Linked DNA regions of Solwaraspora sp. WMMA2065. The protein of the gene in region 1 interacts with the protein of each later gene in a pairwise test. Links are inferred from orthologs where the notes say so. Each region holds a gene or a part of one and is shown in the gene's direction. Other genes may lie near its edges.

Evidence for each region.
Region 2: the proteins of aceE (region 1) and nth interact in binary tests that used the Escherichia coli proteins (3 or more experiments, as listed by UniProt). The link is inferred for Solwaraspora sp. WMMA2065 from one-to-one orthologs.

Annotation. Positions count from the first base shown.
Region 1 is NZ_CP128361.1:2,725,324-2,740,211, forward strand. The notes cover bases 3,292-6,594. They hold aceE (pyruvate dehydrogenase (acetyl-transferring), homodimeric type), read left to right. Parts: upstream 3,292-3,631; coding sequence 3,632-6,394; downstream 6,395-6,594. Other genes in these bases: O7610_RS12295 (YjbQ family protein), read left to right, coding at 3,292-3,455; O7610_RS12305 (SRPBCC family protein), read right to left, coding at 6,526-6,594. Outside these bases: O7610_RS12280 (transketolase C-terminal domain-containing protein), read right to left, coding at 1-893; O7610_RS12285 (ABC transporter ATP-binding protein), read left to right, coding at 1,272-2,183; O7610_RS12290 (ABC transporter permease subunit), read left to right, coding at 2,170-2,967; more of O7610_RS12295, read left to right, coding at 3,051-3,291; more of O7610_RS12305, read right to left, coding at 6,595-6,996; gltX (glutamate--tRNA ligase), read left to right, coding at 7,139-8,572; O7610_RS12315 (copper resistance CopC family protein), read right to left, coding at 8,589-9,179; O7610_RS12320 (hypothetical protein), read left to right, coding at 9,446-10,093; O7610_RS12325 (hypothetical protein), read right to left, coding at 10,134-10,397; O7610_RS12330 (phosphatase PAP2 family protein), read right to left, coding at 10,397-11,089; O7610_RS12335 (PucR family transcriptional regulator), read left to right, coding at 11,148-12,350; O7610_RS12340 (acyltransferase domain-containing protein), read left to right, coding at 12,489-13,694; O7610_RS12345 (beta-ketoacyl-ACP synthase III), read left to right, coding at 13,733-14,677; O7610_RS12350 (acyl carrier protein), read left to right, coding at 14,765-14,888. UniProt on the Escherichia coli protein: Component of the pyruvate dehydrogenase (PDH) complex, that catalyzes the overall conversion of pyruvate to acetyl-CoA and CO(2).
Region 2 is NZ_CP128361.1:5,412,352-5,426,725, forward strand. Bases 11,425-14,213 are described here. They hold nth (endonuclease III), read left to right. Parts: upstream 11,425-12,328; coding sequence 12,329-13,099; downstream 13,100-14,213. Other genes in these bases: O7610_RS24645 (CapA family protein), read left to right, coding at 11,425-12,221; O7610_RS24655 (TlpA family protein disulfide reductase), read left to right, coding at 13,183-13,797; O7610_RS24660 (NUDIX hydrolase), read left to right, coding at 13,794-14,213. Outside these bases: O7610_RS24600 (RidA family protein), read left to right, coding at 1-47; O7610_RS24605 (MBL fold metallo-hydrolase), read left to right, coding at 137-991; O7610_RS24615 (hypothetical protein), read left to right, coding at 4,718-5,170; O7610_RS24620 (serine/threonine-protein kinase), read left to right, coding at 5,225-6,919; O7610_RS24625 (transporter substrate-binding domain-containing protein), read left to right, coding at 7,316-8,266; O7610_RS24630 (hypothetical protein), read left to right, coding at 8,263-9,309; O7610_RS24635 (Crp/Fnr family transcriptional regulator), read right to left, coding at 9,372-10,049; O7610_RS24640 (adenosylcobinamide amidohydrolase), read left to right, coding at 10,268-11,035; more of O7610_RS24645, read left to right, coding at 11,112-11,424; more of O7610_RS24660, read left to right, coding at 14,214-14,374. UniProt on the Escherichia coli protein: DNA repair enzyme that has both DNA N-glycosylase activity and AP-lyase activity. The DNA N-glycosylase activity releases various damaged pyrimidines from DNA by cleaving the N-glycosidic bond, leaving an AP (apurinic/apyrimidinic) site.

The DNA of each region.
Region 1 (14,888 bases):
CGCAGCGTCTCGGCGACCCAGCCGTCCGGCGACCGTACGCTGCCACCCAGGCCGTTGTCCTCGCAGACGAACAGCACCGGCGTGGACAGCCCTGCGTGATCGGCCCAGCCGGCGGTGTTGAAGGCCGCCGCAGCAGCGGCATGGTTGACCGCCGCGTCGCCGAAGCTGCAGACCACGATGGCGTCGTCCGGCCAGGGCAGCCGGGGTTCCAGGTACGCCCGGCCGACTGCGGCGGACCGGGCCAGCCCTGGTTGACGTTGCCGGACGGTCGGCACCATCCGGCGCATCCGGTCGATGCCGAGCGCGGTCCCGACCGCCCGGGGCAGGTGCCCGCCGACGGTGCCGGAGGTGGGCACGATGTTGATCGCGGTGTTGCCGAACACCTTGCCCCGGCCACCGGTGGTCGGGTCGGCGGCGGAGGCAACGGCACCGCGCAGCACGTCCCGAGCGGCGTCGGTGACCGGGTCGGTGCCGGGGTCGCCGGCGTCGGAGTCGGCCACGCCGGAGCGAAGGCCCGGCTCGACGCCGGGCTCGTGGCCGGCGGCGAGGCCGGCCTGGGCGAGCCGGGCGCAGTAGAAGCCACCGGACCGGTAATGCAGTAGCGCCGGGTCGGTCACCCGGACGGCGGCGGCGAGCGCCGCGTTGCCCTCATGGCCGGACGAGCCGAGTGTGTAGAAACCTTCTCCGAAGCTGCGCAGCCAGCGTTTGGCCAGGTCGAGATGGCGGCTGGTGAGTTGGGCGTCGAACAGCGCCAGCGCGGACTGCCCGGTGAGCAGAGTGCCGTCGCGTACCGGTTGTTCGGGGGCCCGTCGGTCCGGTGCGGTGTCCATCGCGGCGACCGCGGTGCGGAACCGTTCGTCGAGGTCCTGCGGGGTGGTCACGTCGGACAGCATTACCGACGCCCGCCAGGCGCGGCCACCGGGCGGCGAGCGGGCCGCCGCTGGGCCGGGTCGGGGCAGACTGCAGCGCCGCTGGTGGCCGGGGAGGTCATGGTCGCGATGCTACGCGGCAGCCCGGGAAACGGCAGCGCAGCCGCGCCGCCAGGCGCGGCCTGGACGGCAGCGCAGCCGCGCCGCCAGGCGCGGCCTGGACGGCAGCGCAGCCGCGCCGCCAGCGGGGTCACTTGCGGGCGGCCGATAGCATAAGGTTCAGTACGTTCTGAACGTTCGCAACACACGTTGATCGTCACAGACGTGGATCGCCACAGACGTTGATCGTCGAACGCTTCGAGGTGGAGCGTCGTCAAACTCAAACCGAGGAGGCGAGGTCCGATGGCTGACCCGGCCATCCGTACCGAGCAGTTGATCAAGACGTACGGCCGCAACCGCGGCCTCACCGGCCTTGACCTTCAGGTCGAGACCGCCGAGGTGTACGGGTTCCTCGGCCCCAACGGGGCCGGCAAGTCCACCACCATCCGGCTGCTGCTGGATCTGATCCGGCCGACCAGCGGCACCGTCCGGGTGCTGGGGCTCGACCCGCGCGCCGACGGCATTCCGCTCCGCCGACGGATCGGTTACCTGGCCGGCGACTTCATCGTGGACGGCCGGCAGACCGGCCACGAACTCCTCACCTACCTGGGCAACCTACGCGGCGGTGTGCCGAAGGCGCGGATCACCGAGCTGGCCGACCGGCTCGACCTCGACCTCGGCCGGCGGATCAAAGGGCTGTCCAAGGGCAACCGGCAGAAGGTCGGGGTCGTGCAGGCCTTCATGCACTCCCCCGAGCTGCTCATCCTCGACGAACCGACCAGCGGCCTGGACCCCTTCCTGCAGCAGGAGTTCGTCGCGATGGTCCGCGAGGCGAAGGCCGCCGGGCAGACCGTCTTCATGTCCTCGCACGTGATGAGCGAGGTGCAGCAGACCGCCGACCGGGTCGGCATCATCCGCGACGGCCGGTTGGTCACCGTCGAACGGGTAGAGGAGCTGCGGGAACGGGCGGTACGCCGGATCGAGATCGTCTTCGACGCTGCGGTGCCGGCCGACGAGTTCACGACCGTTCCCGGGCTCAGCGACGTCACCGTGAACGGCGCCCGGCTCAGTTGCCGGCTCGACGGGCGGGCCGATCCGCTGATCAAGGCGGCGAGCCGGCACACCGTCGTCAGCTTCCTGGCCGAGGAGCCCGACCTGGAGGACCTCTTCTTCACCTACTACGAGCGGACGGAGACCGACGGTGTTGCTGCGTAACCCGTTCACCAAGGCGCTGCGCGACAACCGCCGGTCCATGCTGGGCTGGGCGGTGTCGATCGCAGCGGTCGGCACCATGTACGCCGCGTTCTGGCCGACCATGCAGACACCGGAGATGGCGGATGCGCTGGCCGCGTATCCGGAAGGGATGCTGGAGGCACTCAACTTCGACGACGTCACCAGCCCTGCCGGCTATCTCGGCAGCGCCGTCTACGGGCTGCTCATCCCCCTGCTCGTTGCGGTGTTCGGGATCGCCGCCGGGGCCCGGACGATCGCCGGTGACGAGGAGGCCGGCTCGCTGGACCTGCTGCTCGCCCACCCGGTCAGCCGGGCGCGGGCCGCGCTGCAGCGGTTCGCCGCGCTGGTGGTCGGACTGGTCCTCACCGGGGCGCTGCTGTGGCTGGCTCTGGTGGCGATCCGTGGTCCGGCCGAGTTCACCGCCGTCGGGGTCGGTGCGCTGGCCGCGATGACCCTGCATCTGGTGCTGTTCGGCACCGCGTTCGCCGCCCTGGCGTACGGCGTGGGGGCCGCTACCGGCAGCCGGGCGACGGCGCTCGGCGTCGGCGCGGCGGTCGCCGTGCTCGGCTACCTCGCCAACGCCGTCCTGCCCCAGGTCGAGGCGCTGGCGTGGGCCCGCGACATTTCTCCGTTCCACTGGTACCTCGCCGGCGACCCGCTGGTGAACGGGGTGCAGGTCGGCGGCGTACTGCTGCTCGCCGGCTTCGCTGTGGTCTGCGTCGCCGCCGGCACCTGGCGCTTCACCCGCCGCGACATCGCCGTGTGAGGGATCGCCGCGCGGCCGGGCGGGTGGGTGCGGCGCCTGCCGTGCCCACCGGCCGGACCGGCCCGGCTGCCACACTGGCAGGCATGGACTCCGACGTGATCTCCATCCGGACCGGCTCCCGGCCCGTGGTGCGCGACATCACCGCCGAGGCGGGGCGGTTCGTGGCCGGACGCGGCGACGGGCTGCTGCACGTGTTCGTACCGCACGCCACCGCCGGCATCGCGATCATCGAGACCGGTGCCGGCTCCGACGACGATCTGCTCACCGCTCTGGACCAGCTGCTGCCCACCGACGACCGTTGGCAGCACCGGCACGGCTCGCCCGGGCACGGCCGGGACCATGTGCTACCGGCGTTCGTCGCCCCGTACGCGACGTTGCCGGTGCTCGACGGCCGGCTCGCGCTCGGCACCTGGCAGTCGGTCTGCCTGGTCGACCCGAACGGGGACAACGCCGACCGCAAGGTCAGGTTCTCCTTCCTCGCCGGCTGACCCGCGCCGCCCGGAGCCGGTCGGAGCCGGTCGGAGCCGGTCGGAGCCGGTCGGAAGTTACCGTCTGGTACCTGTGTCCCAGATCGCCTCTATGGCGGCCGCGCGTGACGCAACCGGCCTCCAGGGGGCAGGATGGTCAGTAGAGACCTATCCCACACACAACTGAGGGAACGCCTGTGGCCACGGAACGCAAGCGCCCGGTGATCAGCGACGGCCTGCCGAGCCAGCTTCCGGACATCGACCCTGAAGAAACCAGCGAATGGGTCGAGTCACTCGACGGAGTGATCGACGAACGCGGCGCCAAACGCGCCCGCTACGTCATGCTGCGCCTGCTCGAACGGGCTCGGGAGCGTCAGGTCGGGGTGCCGCCACTGACCACCACCGACTACATCAACACGATTCCGCCGGAACGCGAACCCTGGTTCCCCGGCGACGAGATGATCGAGCGGCGGATTCGCGCGTACATCCGGTGGAACGCCGCCGTGCTGGTGCACCGCGCGCAGCGGCCGGAGATCGGCGTCGGCGGCCACATCTCCACGTACGCCAGCGCGGCGTCCCTCTACGAAGTGGGTATGAACCACTTCTTCCGTGGCAAGCAGCATCCCGGCGGCGGGGACCACATCTTCTTCCAGGGGCACGCCTCCCCGGGCATGTACGCCCGCGCCTTCGTCGAGGGCCGGCTGTCGGAGCAGCGCCTCGACGGCTTCCGGCAGGAGCTGTCGCACGCCGGGCTCGGCGGCGGGTTGCCGTCGTACCCGCACCCGCGGCTGATGCCGGACTTCTGGGAGTTTCCCACCGTCTCGATGGGCCTCGGCGCGATCAACGCGATCTACCAGGCGCGGTTCAACCGGTACCTGCAGCACCGGGGCATCAAGGACACCTCTGATCAGCACGTGTGGGCGTTCCTCGGCGACGGTGAGATGGACGAGCCGGAGTCGCTCGGCGCGATCGGGGTGGCCGCCCGCGAGGAGCTGGACAACCTCACCTTCGTCATCAACTGCAACCTGCAGCGGCTGGACGGCCCGGTACGCGGCAACGGCAAGGTCATGCAGGAGCTGGAGGCGTTCTTCCGGGGCGCCGGCTGGAACGTGATCAAAGTCGTCTGGGGTCGGGAGTGGGACCCGCTGCTCGCCGCGGACACCGACGGCGCGCTGGTCAACCTGATGAACACCACGCCGGACGGCGACTACCAGACCTACAAGGCCGAGTCCGGCGCGTACGTGCGGGAGCACTTCTTCGGCCGCGACCCGCGTACCCGCAAGATGGTCGAAGGGCTGTCCGACGACGAGATCTGGAACCTCAAGCGCGGCGGGCACGACTACCGGAAGCTGTACGCGGCGTACAAGGCGGCCACCGAGCACACCGGCCAGCCGACGGTGATCCTGGCCAAGACGATCAAGGGCTGGACGCTCGGGGAGCACTTCGAGGGCCGCAACGCCACCCACCAGATGAAGAAGCTGACCCTGGACGACCTGAAAACCTTCCGGGACCGGCTCTACCTGGACGTGGCGGACGAGCAACTGGAGGCGAACCCCTACCTCCCGCCGTACCTGCGCCCGGCCGACGATTCCCCGGAGATGACCTACCTGCAGGAGCGCCGCAAGGCCCTCGGCGGGTACGTGCCGACCCGGCGGACCGCCGCCCGCCCGCTGGCGGTGCCGGGCAGTGAGCGGTTCGGTGATGTCAAACGCGGCTCCGGCAAGCAGAAGGTCGCCACCACGATGGCCTTCGTCCGGCTGCTCAAGGACATCATGAAGGACCGCGAGTTCGGCAAGCGGTGGGTGCCGATCATCCCGGACGAGGCGCGGACCTTCGGCATGGACTCACTGTTCCCGACGCAGAAGATCTACTCACCGCACGGGCAGAAGTACACCGCGGTGGACCGGGAGCTGTTCCTGTCGTACAAGGAGTCGACCGCCGGGCAGATCCTGCACGAGGGGATCAACGAGGCCGGGTCGGTGGCGTCGTTCACCGCCGCCGGCACGTCGTACGCCACCCACGACGAGCCGATGATCCCGCTGTACATCTTCTACTCGATGTTCGGCTTCCAGCGCACCGGCGACGCGTTCTGGGCGGCGGCCGACCAGATGGCCCGCGGCTTCGTCCTCGGGGCCACCGCCGGGCGGACCACGCTCAACGGCGAGGGTCTGCAGCACGAGGACGGGCATTCGCAACTGCTCGCCGCGAGCAACCCGGCGGTGGTCGCCTACGACCCGGCGTTCGCGTTCGAGATCGCGCACATCGTGGAGAACGGCCTGCACCGGATGTACGGCGAGTCACCGGAGAACATCTTCTACTACCTCACGGTGTACAACGAGCCGATCGTGCAGCCGGCACAGCCGGACGGGCTCGACGTCGAAGGGCTGCTCAAGGGCCTCTACCGGTACGCGGCGGCACCGCAGGTGAGTCGGGCCGACGGCGGCGAGGCGCCGCGGGCGACGATCCTCGCCTCCGGCACCGGGATGCAGTGGGCACTCAAGGCGCAGCAGCTGCTCGCCGAGGACTGGGGGGTGGCCGCCGACGTGTGGTCGGTGACCTCCTGGACGGAGCTGCGTCGGGACGCGGTGGCCTGCGAGGAACACAACCTGATCAACCTGGGCGGTGAGGCGCGGGTGCCGTACGTGCGAACGGCGCTGGCCGACGCGCCGCAGTCGGTGGTCGCGGTCAGCGACTGGATGCGGGCGGTGCCGGACCTGATCGCCCGGTGGATTCCGGGCGACTACACCTCGCTGGGCACCGACGGGTTCGGGCTGTCGGACACCCGGCACGCGTTGCGGCGGCACTTCCATGTCGACGCCGAGTCGGTGGCCGTCGCGACGCTGCGGCAGTTGGCGTTGCGCGGCGAGGTGCCGGCCGAGGTGCCGGCGGGGGCCGCCAAGAAGTACGCGATCGACGACGTCAACGCCGCTCCGGTCGGGGAGACCGGCGGCGACTCCTGATCCGCAGCGACCGCAGTCGACGGGCCCCGGCGGGTGACCGCCGGGGCCTGCCGCGTCCGGGGCCGCACCGTCGGCGGACCTCGCCGTAGCTGCGGTCCGGCTGCGGTCAGCAGACGTTGGTCCGGCTGCCGTCAGCAGACGTTGGTCCGGTCGCCGGCGTTGGCGGCGTACCGGGCGGCGGCCAGGTCGGACAGGCGGCCCAGGGAGGTCTCCAGGTCGGCGCCGACCCGGTGCTTGCCGAGTCGCAGCAGGGTCGCGCTGACCTGGCCGGCCGGCCACCGCACGATGGTCAGCCGTACTGCGGTGCCGTCCCCCTCCGGGGTGAGTTCGACCTGCACCTCGGTGCGGGCCTCGGCCCGCAGGCCAGGGCCGGCGGCCCGCTCCCGCCAGGCGATCAGCTTGGGCGGCTGGAGCTCGATGACCTCGGCGTCGGCGGCCGCGCCGTCCGCCGTGTGCACCCGCATCCGGCGGATGTCGCCGCCGATCACCTCGGCCTGGCGGACACCGGCGAGCCAGTCGGGCAGCAACGCGGCCTGCCCGACCACCTCCCAGACGGTGTCGATCGGGGCCTCCGCCCGCCCGCTGCGTTCGATGAGGATCATCTGCCTGCCTGTCTCTGCCTGCTCGTCCTGACAGGCGCAGCCTAAAGCACATTCTCGGCAAAAGGTGCAGACTTCGCTGTTCACCCCGGGCGCCACCGGACCTGACCGTCGGGCGGGGATCGGCCGCCCGTAGGCTGGGGCCGTGACGGTACGCGTACGCTTCGCCCCATCCCCCACCGGCATGTTCCACGTCGGCGGTGCCCGTTCAGCACTGCAGAACTGGATCTACGCCAAGCAGCACGGGGGCGTGTTCGTACTACGGGTGGAGGACACCGACGCGGCCCGCAACCGCCCCGAGTGGATCGAGGGGATCCTCAGCGCGCTGGACTGGATCGGCATCCGTCGTGGTTCGTACGAGGGGCCGTACTTCCAGTCGGCCAACGCCGGCGAGCACCGCGCGGCGGCCGACCGGCTCCACCAGTCCGGGCGTGCCTACTACTGCGACTGCGCCCGCGCCGATGTGCAGGCCCGCACCGGCAGCGAGTACCGCGGGTACGACGGGTTCTGCCGCGACCGGGGTCTCGACGCCGGCGCCGGACGGGCCCTGCGCTTCCGCACTCCGGACACCGGCAGCACCACGGTCGCCGACCTGATCCGCGGCGAGCCGACGTTCGAGAACCAGTTGATCGAGGACTTCGTCATCGCCCGGGGCGACGGCTCGCCGGTTTTCCTGCTGGCCAACGTGGTCGACGACATCTCCCAGGGGATCACCCACGTGATCCGCGCCGAGGAGCACCTGCCGAACACCCCGAAACAGCAGCTGCTCTGGGCAGCGCTCGGGGTCAAGCCACCGGTCTGGGCACACGTACCGGTGGTCGTCAACGAGAAACGTCAGAAACTGTCCAAGCGCCGTGACAAGGTGGCGCTGGAGGCGTACCGCGACGAGGGGTACCTCGCCGACGCGATGCGCAACTATCTGATGCTGCTCGGCTGGGCGCCGAGTAACGACCGGGAGATCGTGCCCTGGTCGGTGATCGAGGAGGAGTTCCGACTGGAGGCGGTGAACCCGTCCCCGGCCTTTTTCGACGAGCGCAAACTACGCGCCTTCAACGGTGAGTACATCCGGGCGCTACCGGTCGAGGACTTCATCGCCGCCTGTCAGCCCTGGCTGACCGGGACGCCGTCGACGCCGGCGCCGACCGGCAGCGGTATCGCGCCGCCGCCGTGGCGGGCGGCCGACTACGACCCGACGACGTTCGCGGCGGTCGCCCCGCTCGCCCAGACCAGGATCGCGGTACTCAGCGAAATCGTCACCAACGTCGATTTCCTCTTCCTCGACGTCCCGGTAATCGACGACGCCGCGTGGGCGAAGGCGATGAAGGCTGGCGCAGCCGACTTGCTGGACGCGACGATCGCCGCGTTCGCGGCGCTGCCGGACTGGTCCGCCGAGCCACTGAAAGCAGCGCTGGAGCAGGTCGGCGCCGAGCGTGGCCTCAAGCTCGGCAAGGCCCAGGCACCGGTACGGGTCGCGGTGACCGGCCGGTCCGTCGGGCTGCCGCTGTTCGAGTCGTTGGAGGTCCTCGGGTCGGAGCGCACGTTGCGTCGGCTGCGCAACGCCCGCGCCCGGCTCGGCTGACGTCGCGACGGTCCGGTCAGGTGGTACGGCGGCGGACGAAGAACGCTCCGGCCGCCACCGCGACCAGCAGGACGACGGCACCGACCAGCCACGGCCACCATGGGGTCGACTCGGTGGAACTGGTGGCCTGCGGCGTCGGTGCCGGGGTCGCCTCCGGTGTCGGTTCGGCGGCGGTGGGGCTGGGTGCCCCGGTCGGTGACGGCTGAGCGGTCGGTGACGGATCAGCGGTCGGCTCGACACCGACCGTCAACGTGAAGGCGAACGCACCCTTTACCCAGTGTCCGTCGGCGGACAACACGTTGTAGTCCACTGTGTATTCTCCGGCGGGTCCGGGACGGAACGGCACGCTCACCGCCTTGCCGTCCACCACGGGCGCCCCGGTGGACGCCGCAGCGCCATCCGGACCGGTCACGCTCAGTTCGGTCTGCTCCTGGCTGAGGTTGGCCAGAAAGGTGAGTCGGACCGTCTCGGGGGCCTGCGCGAGCTCCGCACCGTCGGCCGGATCGCTCCCGGTCAGCACGTTGTGCGCCTGGGCCGGCGATGTCCCGAACAGCACCGCGAGCAGCCCGACGAACACCGCGAGCAACACCCCTGGTACGCGTACCACCCTGTCCCCCACCTGTTGCGATCGCCGGATACGATCGGTCGCCAGACGACGCGCCGGGCCGTCATCGGCCGACCTCCCTGGTTGGTCGGTCACCGGTCGTCGATGGTTCCCGAAAAATCCGTCCAGCGGGTGCAACCGTCCAGAGTCGTGCGGAGTCTCTCACAGTGAGGGTCCGCGACCACGCCCGCCGCTGATTACGTCGGGCCGCCATCGGGTAGTACGCACATCGACTAGGACCTGACCTCCGCGGGGCGAGGGAGTTGACCATGGGACAGCGGGCAGCCAGCCGTCTCCTAGCGGCCGGTGCGCTGCTCCTGGCATTCGGCACGTCCATCCTGGCGGCGAACCGGGTGTACGCGGCACCACCTGCACCAACGACCGTCACCATCGAAGGTGACGACCTGCCGGAGCCGCTCGCCGTGCACGCCGACGCCGACGCCGAGTTGTTCGCGGCGGTGCTCAGCCAGGTCAGTTGGCTCACCGGACCGGGCCAGACCAGTTCCCCGGAGCCGGGTGACCTCGGCCCGAAGTACCTGGTCGTGGTCATGGTGGCGGACGAGCCACATCGCACCTACGAGCTGTATCCGCTGGCCAAGGGAGGCCCGCGCGCGTTTCGACCGGCGGAGCAGCCTGGTGACGGCAAGACCGCAGCCGGCTGGTTCTTCGGCCGGCTGACGATGTCCGAGACGCTGCGAGCGGCCGGCGCACCGCTGCCGGCCCGCCCGGACAGCATCAGCGGTGGCATCGGCGGTGGTGAACGGGTGATTCCGGAGGACGCGCTCAACCCGGGCGAGGACATCGACCAGATGCTCACCGACCTGCGTCAGGTCATGGTGCTCAACGCCGCCGTGGTGGTCGGCATCACCCTGGGGATCGCGGGGATCGCCCTGCTGGTACGCCGCCGGACCAGGTGACCGGCCCGGCCGCACGGGTGACCGGAGCGGTCGGGCGGTGTCAGCACCAGCGGTGCGGCGGGCGTTCCCGACGTACCACCCGGGAACTCGGCCGGACCCCGAGATGGCGATGCGCGCCAGCCCATCCCCGTTGCCCCGCGCAGCAGGTCGACACCGGCTGCGGGTCGGCCGAACCGCCCCGGTCGGTTCCCTGCCCGGTCAACGTCCGGCCGAGTGACAGCTGGTCCCGCTCCCCCGGATGGTCCCGCCCGACGCCATGGTCCCGCCCGACGCCGCCGCTGTGGCCAGCCCCCAGGTACGCCATCACGAACTCCTCACCTCACACGAGCCGTCCCGAGACGACACCTTGCCAGGTACCGGGCCGGCCGCCGCCGGCCCCCCCGCCCGCGGTGACCACAGGCGGGCGGCCAGCGCCACCACCGTCACCGCCACCAGGGCGCCGCCGATCACGTCGACCGGCCAGTGCGCGAGCAGCACCAGCCGGGTCGCCGCGATGAACAGCGCGCCGGCTCCGGCGAGCACCACCACCAGCAACCGCCCGGTACGCCGTACCCCGGGCCAGACCAGCAGGACGACCGCGAACGCCGCAGCGGCGGCGTTGGTGGTGTGCCCGCTGGGGAACCCGTTGGCGGCGATGGTCACGAAGCCGTCCACCGGGCGGGGTCGGTGCAGCAGCCACTGTCCCAGCATCCAGCTGACCGGGGCCGCGACGGTCACCGTCGCGCAGAACCAGGCCCGGGGCCGGTCCCGGCGCACGGCGAACAGGGTGGTCGCGGCGGCACCGGCGGCCAGGAACGGCATCGTCGCCGCCAGGTCGGTGGCGATCCGCAGGACCGCCACCAGCGTCGGCCGGTCGGCGGCGTAGGCCCGCAGCCCGTCGGTCACCGGGGCGTCCAGCCGGGCGACCAACGCGGGATCCACCACCAGACCGATGGTCAGCGCCGCGAGGGCGAGCAGGGCCAGCAGCGGTACGACCAGCGGCGGGCGGGCGATCATCCGCACATGTTGGCACGGTCGGCGCGGTCCTGCCCGCTGGCCGTGACACCCTGACGGGGTGGCGACCAAGCGCAACGACGCCGGGCTCACCGCGACCCTGCGTCGTATCGAGCGGTCGGCCGGGGCGCTGGCGACCGCGAGCGTGGCCCGGATGGACGAGACCCTGCCCTGGTTCCGTGAGCTGCCCGCCGACCAGCGTTCCTGGGTGATGCTGATCGCTCAGGCCGGCGTACGGTCCCTGGTGGAGTGGCTGCGCGACGGTGGCGGCGCGAGCGGCAGCCCGCAGGAGGTCTCCGACGAGGTCTTCGCCGCCGCGCCGCGGGCGCTGGCCCGGTCGATCAGCCTGCAGCACACGGTCGCCCTGATCAAGGTCACCATCGACGTGGTCGAGGCGCAGGTGCCGCACCTGGCGGCGACCGGCGAGGAGTCGCTGCTACGCGAGGCGGTGCTGCGGTTCTCCCGGGAGATCGCCTTCGCCGCCGCCCGGGTGTACGCGCGGGCGGCGGAGTCGCGCGGCGCGTGGGATGCCCGGCTGCAGGCGCTGCTGGTCGACGCCCTGCTGCGCGGCGACTCGTCGGACGTGCTGGCCAGCAGGGCCGCCGCGCTGGGCTGGACCGATGCCTCGCCGGTGTCGGTGGTGGTCGGGCGGTCCCCGGGCGGCGAGGTCACCGCGGTCCTGCAGATCGTCTACCGGGCAGCCAGGCGGATCGGGGTGGAGACGATCGGCGGGGTGCACAACGACCGGCTGGTGGTGGTACTGGGCGGCGCGGCCGATCCGGCGGCGGCGACCGGCAAACTGCTGGACGCGTTCGGCGCCGGCCCGGTGGTGGTCGGGCCGATGGTGGCCAGCCTGGACGAGGCGACCGAGTCGGCCCGGGCAGCGCTGGCCGGGTACCGGGCGGCACCGGCCTGGCCGGCGGCGCCCCGCCCGGTCGCGGCGACCGATCTGCTGCCGGAGCGGGCCCTCGCCGGTGATCCCGAGGCCCGCCGTCGGCTGCGCCGCGACGTGTACGGGACCCTGGTCCGTGCCGGCGGGGAGCTGCTGGAGACCCTGGACGCGTTCTTCGCCGCCGGGGCCGTGCTGGAGGCGACCGCGCGGGCACTGTTCGTCCACCCGAACACGGTGCGTTACCGACTGCGGCGCATCGGTGAAGTGACCGGACTGTCGCCGTTCGCCGCCCGCGACGCGTACGCGCTGCAGATGGCCCTGGCGATCGGCCGGTTGGATCCCCCGCCGCTGTTGCGGGCCTCGCCCGACTGAACGCACTTCCAAAGCAACATGTGCGGGCAAAAGACGTGCACATCCGACGATCTTTGTAGGAATCCTCCAACGACGGTAGTGCGGATTGGTATCTCAGCGCACCCAAGTGACCCGTGGGTATCAGGAAGAGTCATAGCCGTGCTCGCTGTTCTCTCCCCCGGCCAGGGGTCCCAGAAGCCCGGCTTCCTCACCCCGTGGCTCGACCTGCCCGGCGCCGAGGCCCGTCTGCGGTGGTGGTCCGCGCTCGCCGGGGTCGACCTGGTGCACCTCGGCACCACCGCCGACGCCGACGAGATCAAGGACACCGCTCGCACCCAGCCGCTGCTGGTCGCCGCGGCCCTGCTCGCCGCCGAGCACCTGCCTGGCGGATCACCGGCCGGGCACCGCCGGGGCGGGCTCTACGACGTCGCCGTCGTCGCCGGTCACAGCGTCGGCGAACTCGCCGCTGCATCGCTGGCCGGGGTGCTGCCCGCCGAGTCGGCCATCACGCTGGCCGCGGTCCGGGGCCGGGAAATGGCCGCCGCGTGCGCGCTGGAACCCTCCGGGATGGCCGCCGTACTCGGCGGCGACCGGGACGAGGTGCTGGCCGCGATCGACCGCCACGGACTACACCCGGCGAACCACAACGGAGCCGGTCAGATCGTGGTGGCCGGAGCCACCGGCCAGCTGGAGAAGTTCGTCGCCGAGCCGCCGGCCCGGGCCCGGGTGGCGACGCTGCAGGTAGCCGGGGCGTTCCACACCCCGTACATGGCCCCGGCCGAGCAGGCGCTCGCGAGCGTCGCCGCCGGGATCATCCCGGCCGACCCCAACCGGATCCTGCTGTCCAACCTGGATGGCGATGCCGTCAACCACGGCCGGGAGCTGCTGCAACGCCTCGTCCGGCAGGTGACCGCACCGGTGCGCTGGGACCTGTGCATGCACACCCTGGCGAATCTCGGTGTCACCGGAGTACTGGAGCTGCCACCGGCCGGCACCCTCGCCGGTCTGGTCAAGCGGGAGTTCAAGGACCGTGGCGTGCCGGAGATCGTCACCGTGAAGACCCCGGACGACCTGCCTGCGGCGCGGGCGTTGATCGCCCGACACGGGATGGCCCCCAGTTCCGAGCCCACCAGGCAGTTCCGGGTCGTCGTGTCGGCCAGCGCCGGCACCTTCGAACCGGCTGCCGGACTCGCCGAGGGCGATCCGCTCACCGGCGGTCAGATCATCGGACACGTCACCACCCGGCAGGGTCCGGTCGAGGTCGCCGCGCACGACGCCGGCGTGCTCACCGAATGGCTCGCCCACCACGACGACCCGGTCGCACCGGGCCAGCCGCTGGCCCGGATCAGCGGTTCCGCACTGTGAGCGCGCACCCCCGACAGCGCGCCGGGAAAGGCAGCAACATGACCGGATCACAGATCGTGGCACTCGGGCACTACCAGCCCTCCCGGGTGGTCACCAACGACGAACTCGCCCAACTGGTGAATACCAACGACGCCTGGATCCGGGACCGTGTCGGTGTCGTCACCCGCCGAATCGCCGACTCGGAGACCGTCGCCGACATGGCCTCGGCGGCGGCCGAGAAGGCGCTGGCCAACGCCGGCCTGACCGCGGCCGACATCGACCTGGTGGTGGTGGCGACCTGCACCGCCATCGACCGCAGCCCGAACGTCGCCTGCCGGGTCGCGGCCCGGCTCGGCATCGCCGCCCCGGGTGCGTACGACATCAACACCGCCTGTTCGGGCTTCAGCTACGCGCTCGGCACCGTCGACCACGCCGTACGGGCCGGTGCCGCACGCAACGCCCTGGTCATCGGCGCGGAGAAGCTCTCCGATTTCACCAACTGGACCGACCGCTCCACCTGCATCATCTTCGGTGACGGCGCCGGCGCCGCGGTGGTCACCGCCACCGGCGGCAACGAGCCGGCCGGGATCGGACCGGTGGTCTGGGGCTCGGTCCCGGACAAGAGCGACGCGGTACGCATCGAGGGCTGGCGGCCGTACATCGAGCAGGAGGGTCAGTCGGTGTTCCGGTGGGCGACCACCGCGCTTGCCCCGTTGGCCCTGCAGGCCTGCGAGCGCGCCGGGGTCGACCCGACGGAGATCGCCGCCTTCGTTCCCCACCAGGCGAACGCCCGGATCATCGACGGCATCGCCAAGCGGCTCGGGATGCCCGACGCGATCGTCGCAAAGGACATCGTCGAGTCCGGCAACACCTCGGCGGCCAGCGTGCCGTTGGCGCTGTCGAAGCTGGTCGAGCGGCGGGAGATCCCGTCCGGCGCCCCGGTGCTGCTGTTCGGCTTCGGCGGTGGACTCACCTACGCCGGGCAGGTCGTCCGCTGCCCGTAAGCTCCTACCGCCCGCTCCGAGGTGGAGCGGGGCCGCCCGCCGACCCGGCAGGCATCATTGGTTCAACCGAGAGGAAAGTAGAAACCCATGACCCGTGACGAGATCACCGCTGGCCTCGCCGAGATCCTCGAAGAGGTCGCCGGGGTCAACCCGGACGACGTGGCCGGCGACAAGTCGTTCACCGATGACCTGGACGTCGACTCGCTCTCCA
Region 2 (14,374 bases), 2.7 Mb from region 1 along the record:
CGCTCGGTGCGCCGGTCGAGGTGGAGGTCGTCGTCGAGGTCGCCTGATCCGGTGCGCACCGGCCTGGCGCAGGTCGGCACCCGAGCGGGCTGAAGAAGTCTCGGCGAAGTCACCGTACGGCCGTACCATCGCAGCCATGACCGCGCACGTCACCACCCCCGCCGCGGCCCTGGCCAGCGATCTGCCGGGCTGGGCGACCCTGGTGCGGGCACCCAACCCCGGGCCGATGACGCTGGACGGCACCAACACCTGGGTGCTGCGCCGGCCGGGCGAGCGGTACGGCGTCCTCGTCGACCCGGGTCCGGCCGACGCCGGGCATCTCGACCGGCTGGCGCAGCACGGCCCGTACTCGATGATCCTGGTGACCCACGGGCACCCGGACCATGTCGAGGCGGTGCCGGCGGCCGCCGAGCGGTTCCAGGCCCCGGTCCGGGGCCTGACCGCCGACCACCAGGTGCAGCAACCGGACCGGCTCGGCGACGGGACCGTGCTGGACGCCGCCGGCCTGACCGTCACCGTGCTGGCCACCCCCGGCCACACCGCCGACTCGGCCTGCTTCCTGGTCGCCGGGCCGGACGGGCGGCAGGCCGTGCTCACCGGCGACACCATCCTCGGCCGGGGCACCACCGTGGTGGCCTGGCCCGACGGCGACCTCGGCGACTACCTGACCAGCCTGCGGCGACTCGCGGCGTACGACGAGGTGACGGCGCTGCCGGGGCACGGCCCGGCGCTGGCCGACTGCGCCGCCGCCGCCCGGTTCTACCTGGCCCACCGGCAGGCCCGGCTGGACCAGGTCCGCCAGGTGGTGGCCCGGGGCGTGACCGCACCGGCGGCCGTCGTCGCCGAGGTGTACGCCACCGTCGACCGGGCGTTGTGGCCGGCCGCCGAGTGGTCGGTCCGGGCGCAGCTCGCCTACCTGCGCGGGCCGACCGACAGCGCGGCAGGTGACCGGGAATCGACACCGGGGCGGACCGGGTTGGAACGGCAGTGACCTGCCCGGTGTGCGGAACCGTCGCGGTACCCGGCGCGCGGTTCTGCCACAACTGCGGCGGCGCGCTGCCGGCGGCCGCCTTCCTGCCGGCCGCCGAACGCCGGGTGGTCACCGTGCTCTTCGGTGATTTGTCCGACTTCACCTCCTGGTCGGAGGATCTCGACCCGGAACGGGTCGGTGCCGTCACCGACCGGGTGCTCGCCGCCCTGGCCGGGGCGGTCAAGACGTTCGGCGGGCACGTCGACAAGCTGACCGGCGACGGGATCATGGCGGTCTTCGGCGCCCCGGTCGCCCACGAGGACGACGCCGAACGTGCCGTACGGGCCGCGCTCAGCATGCAGCGGGCGGTGCGTCGGGTGCTCGACGACGAGCGTGGCGGCGGTGCTCCGCTCGGCCTGCGGGTCGGCCTGAACACCGGTGACGTGGTCGCCGGCATTCAGGCTGCCATCGAGTACACGGTGATCGGCGACACGGTCAACACCGCCGCGCGGCTCGCCGACGCGGCGGCGGTCGGCGCGGTGTACGCCGGCGCCGGCACCGTCACCGGCACCCGGCACGTCGCCGCCTGGCGGGAGCTGCGCCCGCTGCGGCTGAAGGGCAAACGCGCCCCGGTCGAGGCGTACGAGCTGCTCGGTCTGCACGACGCGCCCGGCACCCGGTCGGGCATCGGCGACCAGGCCCCGTTCGTCGGGCGGGAGGCCGAGATCGGTCGGCTGGCGGGCCGGCTCACCGAGGTGATCGACCACGGCGATCCGCGGGTGCTGGTGCTCACCGCGGAGGCCGGCATCGGCAAGTCCCGGTTCGCCGTCGAGGTCGAGCGGTACGCCGCCGGCTACGACGTCGGCACCGGGCGGTACGCGGCGCCCACCGGCGCGCGGGTGCTGTCGGTACGCTGCGCCGCCTTCGGCGAGCGGCGTCGGCTGGCCCCGCTGGCCGACCTGGTGCGGATCGCGGCCGGGCTGCCCCGGGACAGCTCCACCGCGGTCACCCGCCCGGTGGTCGAGGAGCGGCTGCGTCGCCTCGGGCAGCGGCTGGCCCGGGTCCGTCCGGAACCGCCGCCGCTCTCCGTCGACCTGCTACTGACCCTGCTCGGGTACGCGGAGCCGCCCGCTGCCGCGCACCCGTCGTCCGGTCCGGCGGACCTGACCACGGACGCTCCGGTGCTCGACGCGGAGGCGATCCCGAGCGCGGTGGCCGACCTGCTCAGCGCCCTGGCCCGGGAGGCGCCGCTGCTGATCGTGGTCGACGACCTGCACGACGCCCTCCCGGACACCGTCGAGGTGCTCGGCGAGACGCTGTCCCGGCTCACCGGTCCGGTACTGGTGCTGCTGCTCGGCCGACCCGAGCTGGTGCGTACCGCCGGGGTGCTGACCGGGGTGGCCGACGCCGAGGTGCACCCGTTGCCGCCGCTGCGCGGCGCCGACGCGGCCCGGCTGCTCACCTCGTACCTCGGCGGTGGGCGGCTGCCGCAACCCGACGTGGACCGGCTGCTGGCCACCGCTCAGGGCAACCCGTTCTACCTGGCCGAGCTGGTCACCCTGCTGATCGAGCGGGGCGCGCTGACCCGGACCGGTCCGTCGGCCGACGCCGACGCCGCCGGCGACGGCGCGGACTGGCGGCTGGCACCCGGCTCGTTGAGCAGCCGGCTGCTCTCCCGGGACCTGGCCGCGGTGCTGGCCGCCCGGATCGACGCGTTGCCGGCCGACGCCCGGTCGGTGCTGCGTGACGCCGCCGTGGTCGGCGACGTGGTACCGGACGGCACCCTGGAGTCGTTGCGGGACCGGCGGGACGGCCGGCCGGCGGCGGTGGTGGCGGTCGAGCTCGACCGGGCCGTCGAGGAGTTGCTGCAGCGCCGCATGCTGCACCGGACCCGGGTCGGTTTCGCCTTTCCGACCCCGCTGATGCGGGAGGCGGCCTATGCCGGGATCGGCAAGGCCGACCTGGCGGAACGGCACGCGTGCCTGGCCCGGTGGGCGGCCGGGGCCGACGCGCCGGCGGCGGTCGGCACCGGCCCGGCGAGCGGTGGGCCGGGCGGGATGAGCCCGGCGCTGCGGGACGTGTTCGTCGCCGAGCACGTCGAACGGGCCGTCGGCCTGGCCGAGGCGGTCGGGCTGCGCCCGGACTCGGCGGCCCGCGCCGTCGGGCCGCTGGGGGTCGCGGCGCTGGGCCGGGCGGCCCGCCGGTCGATCGCGGTCGGTGAACCGGAGCTGGCCGTGGAGTACGCCGAGCGGGCGTCCGTGCTCGGCGGGGACGCGGTGCCGAAGGCCGACCGGCTGGTCTACGCCCGGGCGCTGCTGCAGACCGGCCGCCCGGCCGAGGCGCTGGCCACCGCTGAGAAGGTGCTCGCCAACGCCGGTGAGGACGCGGCTGCCCGGGCCGGTGCTCTGCTGGTGTCCGGTCGGGCCCACCGGGCGGTGGGCGACGCCGCCCGTGCGGTGGCGGTGTGGCGTGAGGCGTTGCAGGTGGCCACCGACGTCGGGCTGCCCGCCGAGCGGGCGGAGGCGATGCGCCGACTCGGGATGGCCGACTTCCTGGCCGGCCGGCTCAGCCGGGCGAGCAGCCGATTCGCTGCGGCGTACCAGGTGAACCTGGCAGCTGGCGACCGGCGTGGGCAGGCCTGGTCGTTGCAGAGCCTGGCGTGGGTGACCACGATGCGCGGCGACTTCGCCGGCGCCGACGCGGTGCTGAACCGGGCGGCGCGGCTGTTCGTCGAGCTGGACGACCCGGTGGGGCGGGCCTGGCTGCGGGGCACCACCGCGTTCGCCCGGCTGCTCTCCGGCCGGTTGGCCGACGCCCGCCGGTTGGCCCGGGTTTTCCTGCCGTTCGGCGAGCGGGTGGGGGAGGCGTGGGCGGTCGGCACGCTCCGGGCGGTGGAGGCGTTCGCCGCGGCCGAGTTGGGTGAGTTGGCCGAGGCGGACCAGTCGGCGCGGCGCGCGTACCGGGATTTCGACAGCGCGGCCGACGACTGGGGTCGGGGCTTCGCGTTGCTGGCGCGGGGGGTGGTGGCGCGCGGGCTCGGCCAGTGGGAACACGCCGCCGATCTGCTCTCCGACGCGCTCGCCCAGGGCGAGCGAATCGATCACCCGTTGCTGATCGGGATGGCCGGGACGCTGCGCGGCTTCGTCGCCCTGCAATGCGGTGACGTGGCCGGTGCCGAGCGGTTGGCGCAGTCGGTGCTGACGTCGGTCGAACCGCACAACCCGTTGGCCGCCGTCCAGGTGGCGCCACGGGTGCTGCTCGCGTCGGCGCGGCTCGCAGCGGGTGACCCGCCGACCGCGGTCGGGTTGCTGGCACCGGTCGCGACCGCGATGGACAGCCCGGCGGTGTTGTTCTCCCGGCGTCAGACGTTGGCCCGGTACGCGGCGGCGCTGCTCGCCGACGGGCAGCCGGAGCCGGCGCTGCACTGGGCCCGGCGGGCGTTGGACTCGCCGGCGGAGGACGTCCGCAGTCAGGTCGTCGGGTTCGGTGTGTTGGCCTCCGCGCTCGCCGCCAACGGCGAGCAGGTCGCGGCACGGCAGGCAGCTGACCGGGCGGTCAGTCTCGCGTACGGCACCGAGCAGGTCAGCGAGCGGGCGCCCGCCGAGGCGATCAGGTCCGCTGTGGATGACGGTGGCCTGGTCGGTGGGGTGGATCATGGCGGACCCGGGGATGCCGGCCGGGCGGCGCGCTCGCTAGCCTGACTCCCACTGTGCTCCATCCTGGGCGCACTGTGGCCGGAGGAACCCGATGAAGCTGCCCCGTTCGGTATCCGGATGGACTGTCGCCGTGTTCGGGGCGATGGCCCTGCTGCTGGGCGCGGTCGGCCTGGCTCAGCCCGATGTCCTGCTCGTACTGCTCGGCTTCGACACGCTGCCCACCGGGGAGCGGGCGGCCGGCGACTACACCCGTACCTTCATGACGGCGTCGTCGATGGCCTCGTTCAACATGGGCGTCTACTACCTGTTGGCGTCGGTCACCGACTGGCGACCGTTCTTCCTGTTCTCGGTGATCTTCCGGCTGGTCACCACGGTGGTCTTCACCGTGGTCGTAGTCGCCGAGGTGGCTCCGGTGCGGTTCGTCGGGGTGGCCGCCTGGGAAGGGCTGGGCGCGGTGGTGACCGGGGTGGCGTTGCTGACCGAACGTCGCCGCCGGGTCGGCGTACCGTCGCCCGGCACCGGCCGGTCGGCTGGCGACGGCTGACCCGGGGGCCCGGGGTCGCCCCGGCTGTCCGGGGTCTTGGGTACCGTTTACCGTGTGAACGACAGACTGCCGAGCGCGCTGCCGTTCCCCACAGTGCCTGGACTGTCAGATTTGTCAGTCTTCGCCAGAGGCGGCTACGCCACCGTCTATCGCGCGGTCCAGGAGTCGGTCGGCCGGGAGGTCGCCGTCAAGGTGGAGAACCGGGCTCTGGACAACGAGCGGGACCAGCGCCGGTTCATGCGGGAGGCGCGTGCCGCCGGGCGGATGTCGTCCCATCCGCACGTGGTGGACCTCTTCGACGTCGGCGTCACCGGGGATCTCCATCCGTACCTGATCATGGAGATGTGCGACGGCTCGTACGCCGACCGGATGCGCACCTCCCCGCTGGACGCCTTCGAGGCCCGTGACGTCGGGGTCAAGATCGCGGACGCGCTCGCCGACGCCCACCATCTCGGCGTCCTGCACCGCGACGTCAAACCGGCCAACATCCTCTACTCCCGGTTCAACGAGCCGGCCCTGGCCGACTTCGGCCTGGCCGTGCTGGTCGAGCACCGCGACGCCTCGGTCACCCTGGAGGTGCTGACCCCGGCGTACGCGCCACCCGAGTCGTTCCAGCACCGTCCGCCGTCGGCCGCCGCCGACGTCTACGCGCTCTGCGCCACCCTGTACGCCATCATGCGCGGCAAGCCGCCACGCTGGGACGACGAGCGCAACCCGAGCCTGGTGGCTCTCCTGGAGATGTTCGACCGGCCGCTGCCGGACCTGCCCGGGGTCAACCCGGCGCTGACCGATGTACTACGCCAGGGAATGGCGAACGATCCCGCTGCCCGGCCTCCGGCGGTCGTGCTGCGGGACATGCTGGCGGCGGTACCGCTCGGTCAGCACTGGAGCCCGGCTGCCCCGCACCGGCCGCCGTTTTCAATCGCCCCGGTCTCCGGTGGGCCACCGTCCGGGTCGAGCAGCTGGGCCGACCCGACGACCCCGGTGCCGTCCCGGCCGGAACGCAACCCGTCCTGGAGCGTTCCGGTGCCACCTCCGCCGGAGCCGGGCCAGGTGCCCGGGCAACGACCCGGCCCGCCCGGCCCGCCGCCGTCGGCTGCCGGCCCGTCGTCCGGCCCGTCGTCCGGCCGAACGGGTACCTCGCCCGACAACGCTGTCCGTTCCTGGCTGCGGACCCTCGCCGGCGGGCTCGGCCTGCTGGTGCTGCTCGCGATGACCAGCCTGGGCACCTGGATCGTCGCCAAGGGCTCCGGTCCCACCACGTTTCCCCCGATCACCGGAGCCGACCAGCGGACGACCGGTGCGGTGGCCAGTGAGAGCCCTGCCAGCGACCCCACCAGCGGCGGTCCGGCGGGCGCGGTGCTGCCGAACTGCCACCTGACGCTGCGACCGGAGCTGCGCTGTCCGGACGATCTTGAATGCTTCAACGGCCGGGTATCGAACTCTCCGCGTACCCTGACCGCGACCGCCTGCACCGGCCGGCACACCTGGGAGATGTTCGCGGTCGGTGAGCTGCCGACCCGGTTGCGGGCTGCCGACCATGCCACGATCCGGTCCGACCCGGCCATCGCCGAGGCCTGCGGGGCGGAGAGCTTCCGGCTGTTCACCCTGCGGATGGACGCCCACGACTGGCAGTACGCGGTGCTGCTGCCGGATCCGGCGGACCTCGCCGCCGGCGACCACCGGTACCAGTGCCTGGCGGGCAAGGGGCCCGGCCAACTGTTCGGCCCGACCCTGGCCGCCCGGTAACCGACATCCGGCGCAAGTCCGGGCTGTCCGACTTTCCACCCGGGGCGTCCGTTTCGTTGATTCGCGGGCGGTATCTCGTATTTTCCGGACGGTCCGACCCTGCCGCAGTGGTTCGTGCTCTGCGGCTGGACGCTGGCCGGCTGCCTGCTGGCACTGCTGACCCGCAACCGTCCGTCGGCCCGTACCCGGTCGACGACCCCGCCGAGTACGGAGATCGCCTGATCCGGCCCGTTACGAAGATCCGCTGAAGCCCTCAGTACGAAGATCACCGGATCCGGCGCGGCGCAACTCGGCGGTGCCGGGTATTGCCGGGAACCACTACATTGAGCGGAGCCGGCAATGTGGACGGCTGCCCGACACGCAATCGATCCTGACTGTCGCAGTCGTGAGGTTGCCATGACTGATAGATCCACCAAGTCACGCACGTACGTCGACCACCGTACCCGGCAGACTATGACCACGCTGGCGGTTGCCGCGACCTTGGTGCTGGTCGCCCTCGTCGCCTGTGAGGACAACCAGCCGCCGGACCGGCCGACCGTGCGGGATCTCCGGGAGGCCTCGACCATCAGCGACCAGACCGAGCTGCGCATCGGCGTCAATATCGACATTCCGCTGATGTCGTATCGGCGCAACAACTCCTACCACGGTTTCGACATCGAGATAGCCCGCTACATCGCCGACTCACTCGGCTTCGGCGACCAGAGCATCACGTGGGTGCCGCTGGACACCGAGGACCGGATCGAGAAGCTGCGCAGCGGCGAGGTCGACATCGTGGTGGCCAGCTTCTCCATCACCGAGGAACGGGAGAAGCGGGTCGGGTTCGCCGGCCCGTACCTGATCACCACACCCGAGGTGCTGGTCGCCACCGAGTTCGTCGACGAGATCACCACGATCACCGATCTGAACGACGAGGAGTACACCGTCTGCGTCGCCGGTGGCTCCACCACCGAGGCAATGCTCAGGGAACGGGGGATCCCGCACCAGCAGGCCGACAATCCGGCCGCCTGCCGGGACGGCGTCCTGGCCGGCGACTTCCATGCGATGGTCTCCGACGAGACGATCCTCGCCGGACTCCGTTCGGAGAACCCCGACGAACTCGCCATCGTCGACATGCCGTTCGGCGTCGAGGAGGAGTTGGGCATCGGGGTGCCGGTCGAGGACGAGAACCTTCGCGACCTGGTCAGCTACTTCCTGGACAAGAGCTATCAACGGGACCAACGGGACGAAGCGAACGCCTGGGAGACGGCGTACAACAACCATCTGGGGCGGTGGCTCGGCGAGGCCAGCCAGCCCCGACCGGACGGCGCGCCCGACCTCGTCGACCACGACGACAAGAACCGGCGGTGACCGCCGCCGAGCGCCCGGTCGACGAGGCGGACCGGCGGAACCGGGCGGCGCAGCAGTTCTGGAGCGTGGTGGTCGGCGCTCCGGCGATCATTTCGGTGCTCCGGCTGGTCGTCGAGGCCGGCGGCGAGCTCCAGACCACCCTGCTGCTGGCCGCCAACGTCAACCCGGTGAACCTGGTCGCCGCCTTCGTCAGCACGGCGAGCCGGGTGGTCTCCGGTGCGATGATGGCCCTGTTCGCGATCAGCGCGGTGCTGACCGTCAGCGTCAACAACGACCAGCGGCGGTGGGCGCGACGACGACCGCCGTTGCTGGTCCGCTGGATGCGGGTGGTGCCCGTCTGGTTCCTGATCGTCACCCTGCTGGTCGCCGTCGTGACCTGGAAGATCCTCTATCTGCCGCTGCTGCTGCCGGCGATCGCGGCCACCGCCCAGCTGCGCACCCGTACGGCGGACGAACGCGGCACGGCCGGGGACCCGCCGGACGGTGGCCGGACGAACCGGCTGACCCTGTTCGTCCTGCTGCTGATCGGCTACTACGGCCTGCTGGCGCCGACCCTGGCCGAGGCGGCGGTCACCGGTGAGTGGTTCGTGGCGCTGATCCTGGGCGCTCCACCGCTACTGGCTCTCGTCGTGACCGGCCCGGTGCTGCCCGGCACGGTGCACCTGCTGGTCGCGACCGGCCAGCTCACCGTCATGATCGCGCTGGCTTGGACGTCGTACTCGGTGGCCACCGCACCGGTGCTGCCCAGTACGGTGACCACCGTCGCGGTGTCGGGCGGGGAGACCGAGCACATCCGGGGCAGCGTGATCGCGGTCGACGACGCGAGCGTGGCCATCCTGCAGGAACAGGGCGGTGTCCGGTACGTGCCGACCGACGACGTGGAGGCGCAGGTGCTCTGCCCGAGCGAGGCGGACCTGCCGCGCTACCGCCTCTGGGTGCACGGGTTCCACGTCGAGGACTCGCTGCTGCAGGCGTTGGGGCGGGAGGTCCGACCGGTCACCCCGGTGGACGCGGTCTGCCGGGCGACCGCCTCGGTGAGGTGAGCCAACCGTTGCCCCGTCCGGGGCGGATCTGCCGCAGGTCCCCGGGCAGATCCGCCGCCGGGTCACACCCGGGCGCGCCTGGCGAGCCGCTCGGGGTCGAGGATGATGATGCTCTTGCCGTCGAGCCGCAGCCAGCCCCGGGAGGCGAAGTCGGCCAGCGCCTTGTTGACCGTCTCCCGGGAGGCCCCGACCAGCTGGGCGATCTCCTCCTGGGTGAGATCGTGGGTCACCCGCAGCACCCCGCCGTCGCGGGTGCCGAACCGGCCGGCCATCTGCAGCAGATTCTTGGCTACCCGCCCCGGTACATCGGTGAAGATCAGGTCGGCGAGGGCGTCGTTGGTCCGGCGCAGCCGTCGGGCAAGCACCCGCAGCAGCTGCTCGGCGATCTCCGGCCGATTGTTCAGCCAGGGCCGCAGCGCCTGCTTGCGCAGCCGGGCGAGGCGGGTGTCGGTGACGGCGGTCGCGGTGGCGGTACGCGGCCCGGGGTCGAAGAGCGACAGCTCGCCGACCATGTCCGACGGGCCCATCACGGCGATCAGGTTCTGCCGTCCGTCTGCGGCCCGCCGGCCGACCTTGATCTTGCCGGTGAGCACGATGTACAGGCTGTCACCCGGCTCACCCTCGTTGAAGACGACCTCGCCCTTGCGGGCGTCGATCGTCTCCATCTCCTTGGCGAGTGCCTCCGCGGCCTCCGGGTCCACGCCCTGGAAGATCCCGCTACGAGCCAGCACCTCGTCCATCGCGCACCTCCGCCTGCGCGGCGTCCGTTCCCCGGCACCCCAGCCGTGACCAGCCGCGCGCAGTCAGTCTAGGTGCACTCCGCCCCTGGCCGGATGCGCACCCTCCGAATCTTGATCCAGGAGCGTAACCCAACAGGGTGGATCCGTCGTTAATATGCGGCACCGTGCACGCCGACCGGTCAGCGCCGTGCGACCGGCGGACGCCGTATCGTCGACCGGTGTCTCCCGATGTCGCCCGCCCATGGTTCACCACCCGCACCGAGGACGGCCGGACCCTGCCGTACGCCTGCTGGGCGCTCACCGAGCCGCTGCTGACCATCAGCTCCGCTCCGCTCGGCGGCGGGATCGGACTGCGCTGGTGGGTGATCAACGCGACCGTGCCGATGTCGTACCGCCGCGACGACCCCGACACCCACCTCGTCGGTCTGGCCGAGCAAGCCGACCTGCGCGGACCCGGCGTCGGCCTGCTAACCGGGGTGGACGTGCGTCGGATGGTGACCCGCGACGAGGCCGGCGTGCAGGTGTGGGCGACCGTCGGGCTCGGCACCCCGGTGCTGGCCGCCGCACCCAGGACCGCCGGGCCACCGCCGGAGCAGGTCGGGACGATCAACATCGTCGCAGCGCTTCCGGTACGGCTCGGTGAGGCCGCCCTGGTGAACGCGGTCGCCACCATCACCGAGGCGAAGACCCAGGCGCTGGTCGAGCTCGGACTGCGGGCCACCGGCACAGCGACCGACGCGGTGGTGGTGCTCTGCCCGCCCGACGGGCCGGAGCAGCGGTACGGCGGTCCACGGTCGACCTGGGGCGGGCGGCTCGCCCGGGTAGCGCACGCGGCGGTACGTGGTGGCACCGCCCAGCGTGGTGGCACCGCCCAGGGTGGTGGCACTGCCCAGGGCGGTGGCGCGCCGGACCCGCAAGGACGGCAAATCGGACACGGGGACAAACCAGCCGGACGGTTGTCGTCGCCGGAGACTCCCGGCCGGTAGGGTCACGCCAGTGAGTGACGCCCAGCGTGCCGCCCGGGGGCGCCGGCGGCAGGAGCCCGCCGCAGGCCGACCCGTTCTGTCGATCGTCGTGCTGACCGCCGTTCTGCTCGGTGCCGTGCTGGTCGGCATCGTCGCGCTCGGTGGGATCAACCGGTCCGGATCCGAACCGCAGTGGCAGTCCGCTGCGTCGCCGACCGCCACCGCGTCGCCGGAGCCGCAGGAGATCTCGATGTCGGCTACCGGTGACATCGTGCTCGGCAACGCCCCCGACCGCCTGCCGCCCGACGGCGGTGCCGGCTTCTTCGACTCGGTTTCCGAGGCACTCGCCGCCGACCTGGTGATGGGCAACCTGGAGGAGCCGCTGACGGTCGACACCGGGACTGGCAAGTGCGCCCCGGACGCCACCCAGTGCCACCAGTTCCGGGCCCCACCCGAGTACGCGGCCCACCTGCGTGACGCCGGGTTCATGCTGCTCAACCAGGCCAACAACCACGGGTACGACTACGGCGAGGCCGGATACCGCAACACCCAGCAGACGCTGGAGGAGCACGGTCTGCGGCACACCGGCGCGCTCGATCAGATCACCGTGCTGGACGTCGAGGGGGTCAGCGTCGCGGTGGCCGGCTTCTCCTCGTATTCTCCGCCGAACAACAGCCTGATCAACCTGGACGCCGCGGCGGAGGTGGTCCGGCGCGCCGACGAGCAGGCCGACCTGGTCGTCGTGCAGGTCCACATGGGTGCCGAGGGAGCGGAGATGACCCGGGTCACCCCGGGCACGGAGCTGTTCGCCGGAGAGAACCGCGGTGATCCGATGGCCTTCGGGCGGGCGATGATCGACGCCGGGGCGGACCTGATCGTCGGCCACGGCCCGCACGTGCTGCGCGGCATGGAGTTCTACCAGGGCCGGCTGATCGCGTACAGCCTCGGGAACTTCGCCGGTGGCGGCGGTACGCTGAACAACACCGGCCGGCTGGGCTGGGGCGGGGTGCTGAAGGTGACCCTCGACCCGGACGGCGACTGGGTCGACGGTGAGTTTGTCGCCACGTACATGAACGGCAACGGTCTGCCCGTTGTCGACGAGCAACGCCGAGGGCTCGACCTGGTCCGGGAGTTGAGCGGGTTGGACTTTCCGCAGACCGGCGCCGAGTTCGACGATGACGGCACCATCTCGCCACCGTCGGACTGACCCGCCGACGTAGGCTGGCCGGTGTGACACCGCCAGCCCCCCGAGCCGCGACCGCCCCGGCTGCGGCCACCGCAACTGCGGCCGCCGGGCCTGCGGCAGCCCGGGCCGTGCGTACCGAGACCGACCTGGGGCGTAAACGTCGTGCCCGGCGGATGGCGAGACTGCTGGCGCAGACCCATCCGGACGCGCACTGCGAGCTCGACCACGACGGCCCGCTGCAGTTGGCGGTCGCCACCATCTTGTCCGCGCAGTGCACCGACAAGCGGGTCAACGAGGTCACCCCGAAGCTGTTCGCCCGCTACCCGACGGCCGCCGACTACGCCGCCGCCGACCGGGCCGAGCTGGAGGAGCTGATCCGGCCGACCGGGTTCTTCCGCAACAAGGCCGGCTCGCTGATCCGGCTCGGCCAGGCATTGACCGAGCGGTACGCCGGCGCGGTACCGCGCCGGCTGCCGCAGCTGGTCGAGCTGCCCGGGATCGGCCGCAAGACCGCGAACGTCATCCTCGGCAACGCGTTCGACGTCCCTGGCATCACCGTCGACACGCATTTCCAACGGCTGGTCCGCCGCTGGGCGTGGACCGACGAGTCCGACCCGGTGAAGATCGAACACGCGGTCGGCGCGTTGATTGAGCGCCGGGACTGGACGATGCTGTCCCACCGGGTGATCTTCCACGGCCGACGGGTCTGCCACGCCCGTAAACCGGCCTGCGGCGCATGTGCGCTAGCCCCGCTGTGCCCGGCGTACGGCACCGGTCCGACCGCCGCTGCCGAGGCGGTGAAGCTGCTCAAGGGTCCCCGCGCGAGGGAGCTGGCCGAGCAGGCCGGAATACCCGCCGACCTGGTGCCGGCGGCGGCCGTCACCGCCGAGGTGCCATGAGCGCCGGCCGCCCGTCGGGGCCTGGCCGTCAGCCCGGGCGTCGCCGTCGGCCGGGGCTAGGTCGCCGGCTCAGGCCGGGGCCGTTGTTCGCCGCCGCCCTGATGCCGTTGCTGCTGGCGGCGTCCGGTTGCACCACCGGCCCGGGTGCCGGGACGGGCGACGCTGCCGGAGCGTCCGGACCGGTCCCGTTCGCCGACTGCGCCGGCCTGACCGCACCGCCCGCTGCGGCCGCCGCCGCGCCGCAACCGTCGACCGACGTCGGTACGCCGGGCGGCGGCACCCCGCTGCCCGACATCAGCCTGGCCTGCTTCGCCGACGGGACGGTCGTTGACATCGCGGCGGTACGCGGACCCGCCGTGATCAACTTCTGGGGCTCCTGGTGCCAGCCCTGCCGCAAGGAGTTGCCGGCGCTGCAACGCCTTGCCGACCGTACCGCCGGGCAGTTGCACCTGATCGGCGTCAACACCTACGACGACCGAGATCCCGCCGTCGCCGTCGCCGAGGATCTGGGGCTGCGGTTCCCGAGCCTGGTCGACCGGGAGCGGCAGCTGCTGCTGGCGGTCGAGCGGGTCGGCCTGCCACTGACCCTGTTCGTCGACGGAGACGGGGAGATCCGTCGGACGTACGAGGGTACGCTCGACGACGCCACGCTCGCCGACCTCGTCGAGCGCGAGTTGGGTCTGACGGTGGCCCCGTGACCCACCCACTGCCCTCCGAACCGTTGCCGGCCTGGTGGCAGCCGCTGCTCACCCGGGTGCGCTCCGCCCGTACCGCCGATTTCACCCGGGTGGCGACCCCGGCCCGGGGTGGTCGGCCAAGCGCGGTGCTGGTCCTGCTCGGCGAGCATCGGCCGGGTGAGCCCGACGTGCTGCTGCTGCAGCGGGCCGCGACCATGCGTAACCATGCCGGGCAGCCCGCGTTCCCGGGTGGCGCGGCCGACCCGGGCGACCGGGACGCGCGGGCGACCGCGTTACGGGAGGCCGAAGAAGAGGTCGGGCTGGATCCGGGCAGCGTCACCGTGCTCGCCCAACTGCCGCGGCTGTGGATACCGGTGAGTGGCTTCGTGGTCACCCCGGTGCTCGGCTGGTGGCATCGGCCACATCCGGTGCATCCCCGACAACCGGAAGAAGTGGCACATGTCACTCGATTGCCGGTTGATGAGCTGGTGGACCCGGACAACCGACTCCAGGTACGCCACCCGAGCGGCTGGGTGTCACCTGCGTTCCAGGTGCGCGGCATGCTCGTCTGGGGATTCACCGCCGGGGTGCTGTCCGC